DNA from 2 places in the Mesorhizobium sp. M0184 genome. Region 2 is predicted to be linked to the other one. Evidence: riboswitches for the same ligand, from Rfam matches in the RefSeq annotation. Region 2 holds a riboswitch; the other holds the start of a gene.
The links. Region 2 has a riboswitch for S-adenosylmethionine ahead of metX (homoserine O-acetyltransferase MetX). Riboswitches for the same ligand answer to the same signal wherever they lie in the genome.
Positions count from the first base shown of each region.

Region 1: it holds a riboswitch for S-adenosylmethionine, as region 2 does, so the genes downstream of both, NKJ23_RS31085 (O-succinylhomoserine sulfhydrylase) here and metX (homoserine O-acetyltransferase MetX) in region 2, are expected to answer to the same signal.

Region 1 is NZ_JAMYSZ010000043.1:33,307-36,801, forward strand. It holds gene NKJ23_RS31075 (hypothetical protein) at 1-110, shown strand, start outside; gene NKJ23_RS31080 (2'-deoxycytidine 5'-triphosphate deaminase) at 128-1,222, opposite strand; SAM riboswitch at 1,358-1,435, shown strand; gene NKJ23_RS31085 (O-succinylhomoserine sulfhydrylase) at 1,506-2,696, shown strand; gene NKJ23_RS31090 (glycosyltransferase) at 2,734-3,495, opposite strand, start outside.
Region 2 is NZ_JAMYSZ010000001.1:271,926-275,420, reverse strand. It holds gene metX (homoserine O-acetyltransferase MetX) at 26-1,195, opposite strand; SAM riboswitch at 1,288-1,365, opposite strand; gene hisC (histidinol-phosphate transaminase) at 1,504-2,613, shown strand; gene NKJ23_RS01370 (prephenate/arogenate dehydrogenase family protein) at 2,620-3,495, shown strand, end outside.

The DNA.
Region 1 (3,495 bases), on a different contig from region 2:
AAACCAGAGGTTTTTGGGGGAAGAAGCGATTGGCAGTGCGAGAACTGCTCTTTATCGGTCAGTTTCATGGCTGCCTTGGTGCCGCGAAAGAATATCTGTTTCGCGGCTGACGGAATTGCGAACAAGCTCAGCGCGCGGCGCGGAAATGCTTGGACAGTTTCAGGCCCTGTGCCTGATAATTCGAGCCGAGATCAGTGCCGTAGAGCGCCCGCGGCCGTTTCAGCATGTGCTCGTAGACCAACCGTCCGACGATCTGGCCGTGGTCGAGGATGAACGGCACTTCATGGCTGCGCACCTCGAGCACCGCCCGGCTGCCGGTGCCGCCCGACGCCGAATGGCCGAAACCCGGGTCGAAGAAACCGGCATAGTGGACGCGGAACTCGCCGACCAGCGGGTCGAAAGGCGTCATTTCGGCGGCGTAGAGTGGCGGCACATGCACCGCCTCGCGCGACACCAGGATATAGAATTCGTCCGGATCGAGCACCAGCTCGCCGGCACCGCTCTTGTAGAGCGGCTCCCAGAAATCGACGACATCCTGCGCGGCGCGCTTGTCGACGTCGACCAGGCCGGTGTGGTGCTTGCCGCGATAGCCGACCAGCCCGTCCTTGTCGCCGTCGAGGTCGATCGATAGCGCGATGCCCCCGCCTGAGATGTTGGGTGGTTCGGTGGCGACCAACATTTCGGCGCGGTGCAACTCGTGCAGCTCGTTTTCCGACAAGAGCGCATTGCCGGTGCGGAACCTGATCTGCGACAGCCGCGAGCCGGTCCGCACGACGATCGGGAAAGTGCGCGGGCTGACCTCCAGGTAGAGCGGGCCTTCATAGCCGGCGGCGATCTTGTCGAACTCGTGGCCGCGGTCGGTCATTACCCGGGTGAAGATATCGAGCCGTCCGGTCGAGCTTTTCGGGTTGGCGGAGGCGGAAATATGGGCGGGCAGCGCCAGGCCTTCGAGCAGCGGCACGATGTAGACGCAGCCGGTTTCCAGCACGGCACCTTCGGCGAGGTTGATCTCGTGCAGCTTCAGCCGGTCGAGCTTGTCGGCAACCCTGTGGTCCGGGCCGGGCAAGAAGGAAGCACGCACCCGCCAGGCCTTGTCGCCGAGCCTGAGGTCAAGGCTGGCCGGCTGGATCTGATCGGCATCGAGCGTGCGCGGCGATTTCAGCGCGCCCGTCTGGAACAGCGCGGAAATATCCTGATCGGGAAGAATGCCTGTCTGCCGCAAGGGTCTGGCTCCGTTCGAACGCCGGGCGAGGTCTTGTTCTGTCGCAGGTCCGACCGTGGACGCCTTTGGCACCTGCTTGGTACAACCCTCTTAATCATGCCGGCAATTGACGCAAGCGTGGCGCGGGTCTAAAGCTCGTTATCCCGTGGTGATTTGGCCGGTCGGCTTGCAGCCACGTTAAACAAGTCGCTAAAGGACCGTCGGGCCGCAAGGCCATATGGACCGGTTGCGACTTTCGCGACCGGTTTTTTGTTGTTTGGACCAATTTTGGTGTTTGGATAGAATGATGACCAAGAAGCGCGACTGGAAGCCTCAGACCGCACTCGTGCATGCCGGAACGCTGCGTTCCGGCTTCGGCGAGACCTCCGAGGCGATGTATCTCACCCAAGGCTATGTCTACGAGACGGCGCAAGCGGCGGAGGCCCGCTTCAAGGGCGAGGAGCCGGGCTTCATCTATTCGCGCTATGCCAATCCGACGGTCGACATGTTTGAGAAACGCATGTGCGCGCTGGAAGGAGCCGAAGACGCGCGCGCCACGGCATCCGGCATGGCGGCGGTGACGGCAGCACTGCTGTGCAGCGCCAAGGCGGGCGACCATATCGTGGCGGCGCGCGCGCTGTTCGGCTCCTGCCGCTGGGTGGTCGAGACGCTGGCGCCGAAATACGGCATTGAGGCAACGCTGGTCGACGGCACCGACATCGCCAATTGGGAAAAGGCGGTCAAGCCCAACACCAAACTGTTTTTCCTGGAAAGCCCTACCAATCCAACGCTGGAGGTAGTCGACATTGCCGCCGTCGCGGCACTTGCCAATTCGATCGGCGCCAGGCTGATCGTCGACAATGTCTTCGCTACGCCCTTGCAGCAGAAACCCCTGCAGCTCGGCGCCCACATCGTCGTCTATTCGGCCACGAAGCATATTGACGGCCAGGGGCGCTGTCTTGGCGGCATCGTTCTGTCGGACAAGAAATGGATCGACGAGAACCTGCATGACTATTTCCGCCACACCGGCCCAAGCCTCTCGCCCTTCAATGCCTGGACGCTGCTGAAAGGCCTGGAGACGCTGCCGCTACGCGTACGCCAGCAGACGGAAAGTGCCGGCCGCATCGCGGATTTCCTCGCCGAGTGCCCGCAAATCGCCCGCGTCATCTATCCCGGCCGCGCCGACCACCCGCAAGCGGCCGTGGTCAAGAAGCAGATGTCGGGCGGCTCGACGCTGATTTGCCTCGATGTGAAGGGCGGCAAGCAGGCGGCCTTTGCCTTCCAGAACGCACTCGACGTCGTGCTGATTTCCAACAATCTCGGCGACGCCAAGAGCCTGATCACCCATCCGGCGACGACCACACACAAGAACTTGACCGATGAAGCCCGCGCCGAGCTCGGCATCGGACCGGGAACGCTCAGGCTGTCAGTCGGCCTTGAGGACGCCGACGACCTGCTCGAAGACATCGAGCAGGCACTGAGAGTTGCCGGATAAGGGCCTGGCCGAACAGAGGCGAGCGGGGACGCGCCGATCAGGCGCCGGACGGGGTCTCTTCCAGCTCCGCGACGGCCTTGGTCTGGATAGTCATCACATTGCCGCGCCAGTCGACGGCGCCGCTCAGCCATCCGCGCGCCCAAATGGCGGGAAGCATCAGGTCTCGCGCCATCATCGCCAGGATGGTGCGCAGCGACAGGTGCCATCCCTTGGCCGAGGCCAAGGCGCATTCCGGCAGGTAGGCCGCGACCAGCACGGCGATGGCGGTTGCCGGCAGGCTGACGCCGGCGTCAGCCGCCGCGATCAGCGCAAGCACCAGCGGCGGCGCTGCGCCGATCAAGATCTCGGGGGCGAAGAACAGCGCGAAGGTGACGCGGCGCAGCCGCGCCCAGCGCGCCTGCCGCGACCAGATCTCGCCAAACGTGCGCCGGCCGAGCGGCTGTTCGAAGGGCGAGGCGACAAGATTGACCCGCAGTCCGAACCCGTTGACCAGCTTGGTCGCGGCGGCGTCTTCGGCGATCTCGGCAGCAAGCGCGCAGATGCCGCCATTGGCGTCGAGCATCGGCTTATTCCACAACATGCTCTTGCCCTGCGCGAAGCCGAGGCCGAGCGCCTCTCCGGCGTACTGCCAGCGTGCCTGCAGCGTGTTGAGAAAGGCGCATTCGACCTCCCCCCAGAAGCCGTCCGGCCGCGAGCCGATCGGCGTCGAGCAGACGAGGCCGGTGTCGTGCCGCCACGCCGCCATCAGGTGCTGGACGTAGTCGCTCGGCATAAGCACGTTGGAATCGGCAAGGATGAC
Region 2 (3,495 bases):
CCGAAAAGCCTGCAACTTTTCGGGGTCATGCGCCGAGCCCTCTCGCCCGAGCGGCCGAGGCGATGAAGCCTTTGATGGCGGCGAACAGTTCCGGCTCGTCGAGCAGAAAGGCGTCGTGGCCGCGGTCGGTCTCGATCTCGACGAACGAGACCGAAGCGCCGGCCGCGTTCAGCGCGTGCACGACCGAGCGGCTCTCCTCGGTCGGGAACAGCCAGTCGCTGGTGAACGAAACCAGGCAGAAGCGCGTCTTGGTGCCGGCGAAGGCATCGGCCAACCGGCCGCCATGGTCGGCGGCGAGATCGAAATAGTCCATCGCGCGGGTCATGTAGAGATAGGAGTTGGCATCGAAGCGATCGACGAAGGTCATGCCCTGATGGCGCAGATAGCTCTCGATCTGGAAGTCGGCATCGAAACCGAAGGTCAGCGCTTCTCGGTCCTGCAGGTTGCGGCCGAACTTGCGGTGCAGCGCTGCTTCCGACAGATAGGTGATGTGGGCGGCCATGCGCGCCACCGCCAGCCCCTTTTCCGGCCGCTTGCCATGCTCGAAATATTTGCCGCCGTGCCAGTCCGGGTCGGCCATCACCGCCTGCCTGCCGACCTCGTGGAAAGCGATGTTCTGCGAGGAATGGCGGGCGCCGGTGGCGATCGGCAGCGCCGAGAAGACGCGCTCGGGATAGCTGGAGGCCCATTGCAGCACCTGCATGCCGCCCATCGAGCCGCCAAGCACGCTGAACAGCTGTTCGATGCCGAAATGCTCGACCAGCATCAGCTGCGCCCGCACCATGTCGCGGATGGTGATGATCGGCAGGTCGAGCCCGTAAGGCTTGGCTGTGGCGGGACTTGTCGAGGCGGGGCCGGTGGATCCGAGGCAGCCGCCGATGACGTTTGACGAGATGACGAAGAAACGGTCGGTGTCGATGATCTTGCCGGGGCCGATCAGCACCTCCCACCAGCCCGGCTTGCCGGTCACCGGATTGGTGTTGGCGACATGCTGGTCGCCGGTCAGCGCATGGCAGACGAGGATGGCGTTGGAACGCGCGTCGTTGAGCGTGCCATAGGTCTGGTAGGCGATCTGGAACGGCGACAGCAGCGTGCCGGCGTCGAGCTTGAGCGGCTTGTCGGCGCCGAAACGCAACACCGGGCTCGACGGCTGGTCGGCCTCGTTGTTGGTTTTTCGAGCGCGCAAAGCGACCATTACATCTCCTTGCCCGGCCTTCCGTTGTCCGCCGGTCCGGGCAACAGCCAGTCAGGGCAACAAAAAACCGGCCATGCCTTCGCAAAGCCGGTTACAAGATGCAAACGGCCCTTTAGCAAGTTGTTTAACGTGGCTGCAAGCCGACCGGCCAAATCACCACGGAACTGTCGATGCTCTTCTATGACTCGCGCGTGGGTTCGTCAACGGCAAGTTCTTGATCCCGAATTGCCGCCCCTCGACATTCCGGGCCACGGCTTGTATTTCCGCTGCGGCCTCCGGATGGAGGCACTCTCGACGGATTTCATGAAATGAGCCAGACACCGGATCAGACACGTCCAAGGCCCCGCGCCGGCATCATGGACATCGAAGCCTATGTGCCCGGCAAGAGCGCGGCGCCTGAAGGTGTCGCCAAGGTCCATAAATTGTCGGCGAACGAGAACCCGCTCGGTCCTTCGCCAAAGGCGATAGAGGCCGCGCGCGCGGTCGCCGACAAGCTCGCGGTCTATCCCGACGGCAGCGCCAGGCGCCTGAGGGAAGCGATCGCCGAGGTGCACGGGCTCAACCCGGCGAACATCGTCTGCTCCAACGGCTCCGACGAGATTCTGGGCCTGCTGGCGCAGACCTATCTCGCACCCGGCGACGAAGCCATCATCACCGAACACGGCTTCATGGTCTACAAGATCTACATACAGTCGGCCGGTGCCGTCCCGGTAACGGTCAAGGAGACCGATGAACGCGCCGACATCGATGCGATCCTCGCCGCGGTGACGCCGGCTACCCGGATCATCTTCCTTGCCAATCCAAACAATCCAACCGGCACCTACGTGCCGTTCCAGGAGGTGCGCCGCCTGCATGCCGGCCTGCCGCGAAACGTGCTTCTGGTGCTGGATGCAGCTTACGCCGAATATGTCCGGCGAAACGATTATGAAGCCGGCGTCGAGTTGGTGGGCAGCGCGGAAAACGTGGTCATGACCCGCACTTTTTCCAAATTGGGCCTGGGCGGGGCGCGGATCGGCTGGATGTATGCGCCAATGCACGTCATCGACGCGATCAACCGCGTGCGCGGGCCTTTCAACGTCAATGCGACGGCAATCGAGGCCGGCATCGCGGCGATCCACGACCGCGCCCATATCGAACGCAGCGTGGCGCACAACGAGACCTGGCTGGCATGGCTGAGCGAGCAACTAAGCTGGCTCGGGCTGCGGGTGACACCGAGCGTCGGCAATTTCATCCTCATCCACTTTCCCGAGGACAAAAAGCATTCGGCGGCGGCCGCCGACGACTACCTCAGTGCGCGCGGCTACATATTGCGGCGCGTTTCCGGCTACGGTTTTTCGAACGCGCTGCGCATGAGCATCGGCACCGAAGAGGCCAATCGCGGCGTTGTCGCAGCACTCGCGACATTCATGAAAAGCTAGAACACCATGACCTCACCGATGTTCGAAAAGATCGCGCTGGTCGGCATCGGCCTGATCGGCTCGTCGCTGGCCCGCGTCATCCGCCGTGAGGGACTCGCCGGCCAAGTCGCGATTTCGACGCGCAGCGACGCGACGCTGGCACGCGCGAGCCAACTCGGCCTTGGCGACACCTATACGACGGATGCGAAAGAGGCGGTTCGCGATGCTGATCTGGTTATCGTCTCGGTGCCGGTCGGCTCTTCAGGCACGGTCGCCGCAGAGATCGCGCCGGCGCTGAAGAAGGGCGCCATCCTCACCGATGTCGGCTCGACCAAGGCCTCGGTGATCGCGCAGATGCAGCCGCACGTGCCTGATGGCGTGCACTTCATCCCCGGCCATCCTTTGGCCGGCACCGAAAAATCGGGACCGGACGCCGGTTTTGCCGAACTGTTCGAGAACCGCTGGTGCATTTTCACGCCGCTGCCCGGCACCGATCCCGCAGCACTGGAAAAGCTCTCGGAATTCTGGCGCCGCTGCGGCTCCAACATCGACACGATGGACCCGCAGCATCACGACATGACGCTGGCCATCGTTTCGCACCTGCCGCATATCATCGCTTACAACATCGTCGGTACCGCCGACGATCTGGAGTCGGTGACCAAGTCCGAGGTCATCAAATACTCGGCTTCCGGCTTTCGCGACTTCACCCGTCTCGCGGCGTCCGACCCGACCATGTGGCGCGACGTCTGCCTGCACAACAAGGACGCCATTCTCGAAATGCTGGCGCGGTTTTCCGAGGATCTGTCCTCGCTGCAGCGGGCGATCCGCTGGGGCGACGGCGAAAAACTGTTCGACCTGTTCACCCGCACCCGCGCCGTCCGCCGCTCGATCATCGAGGCCGGC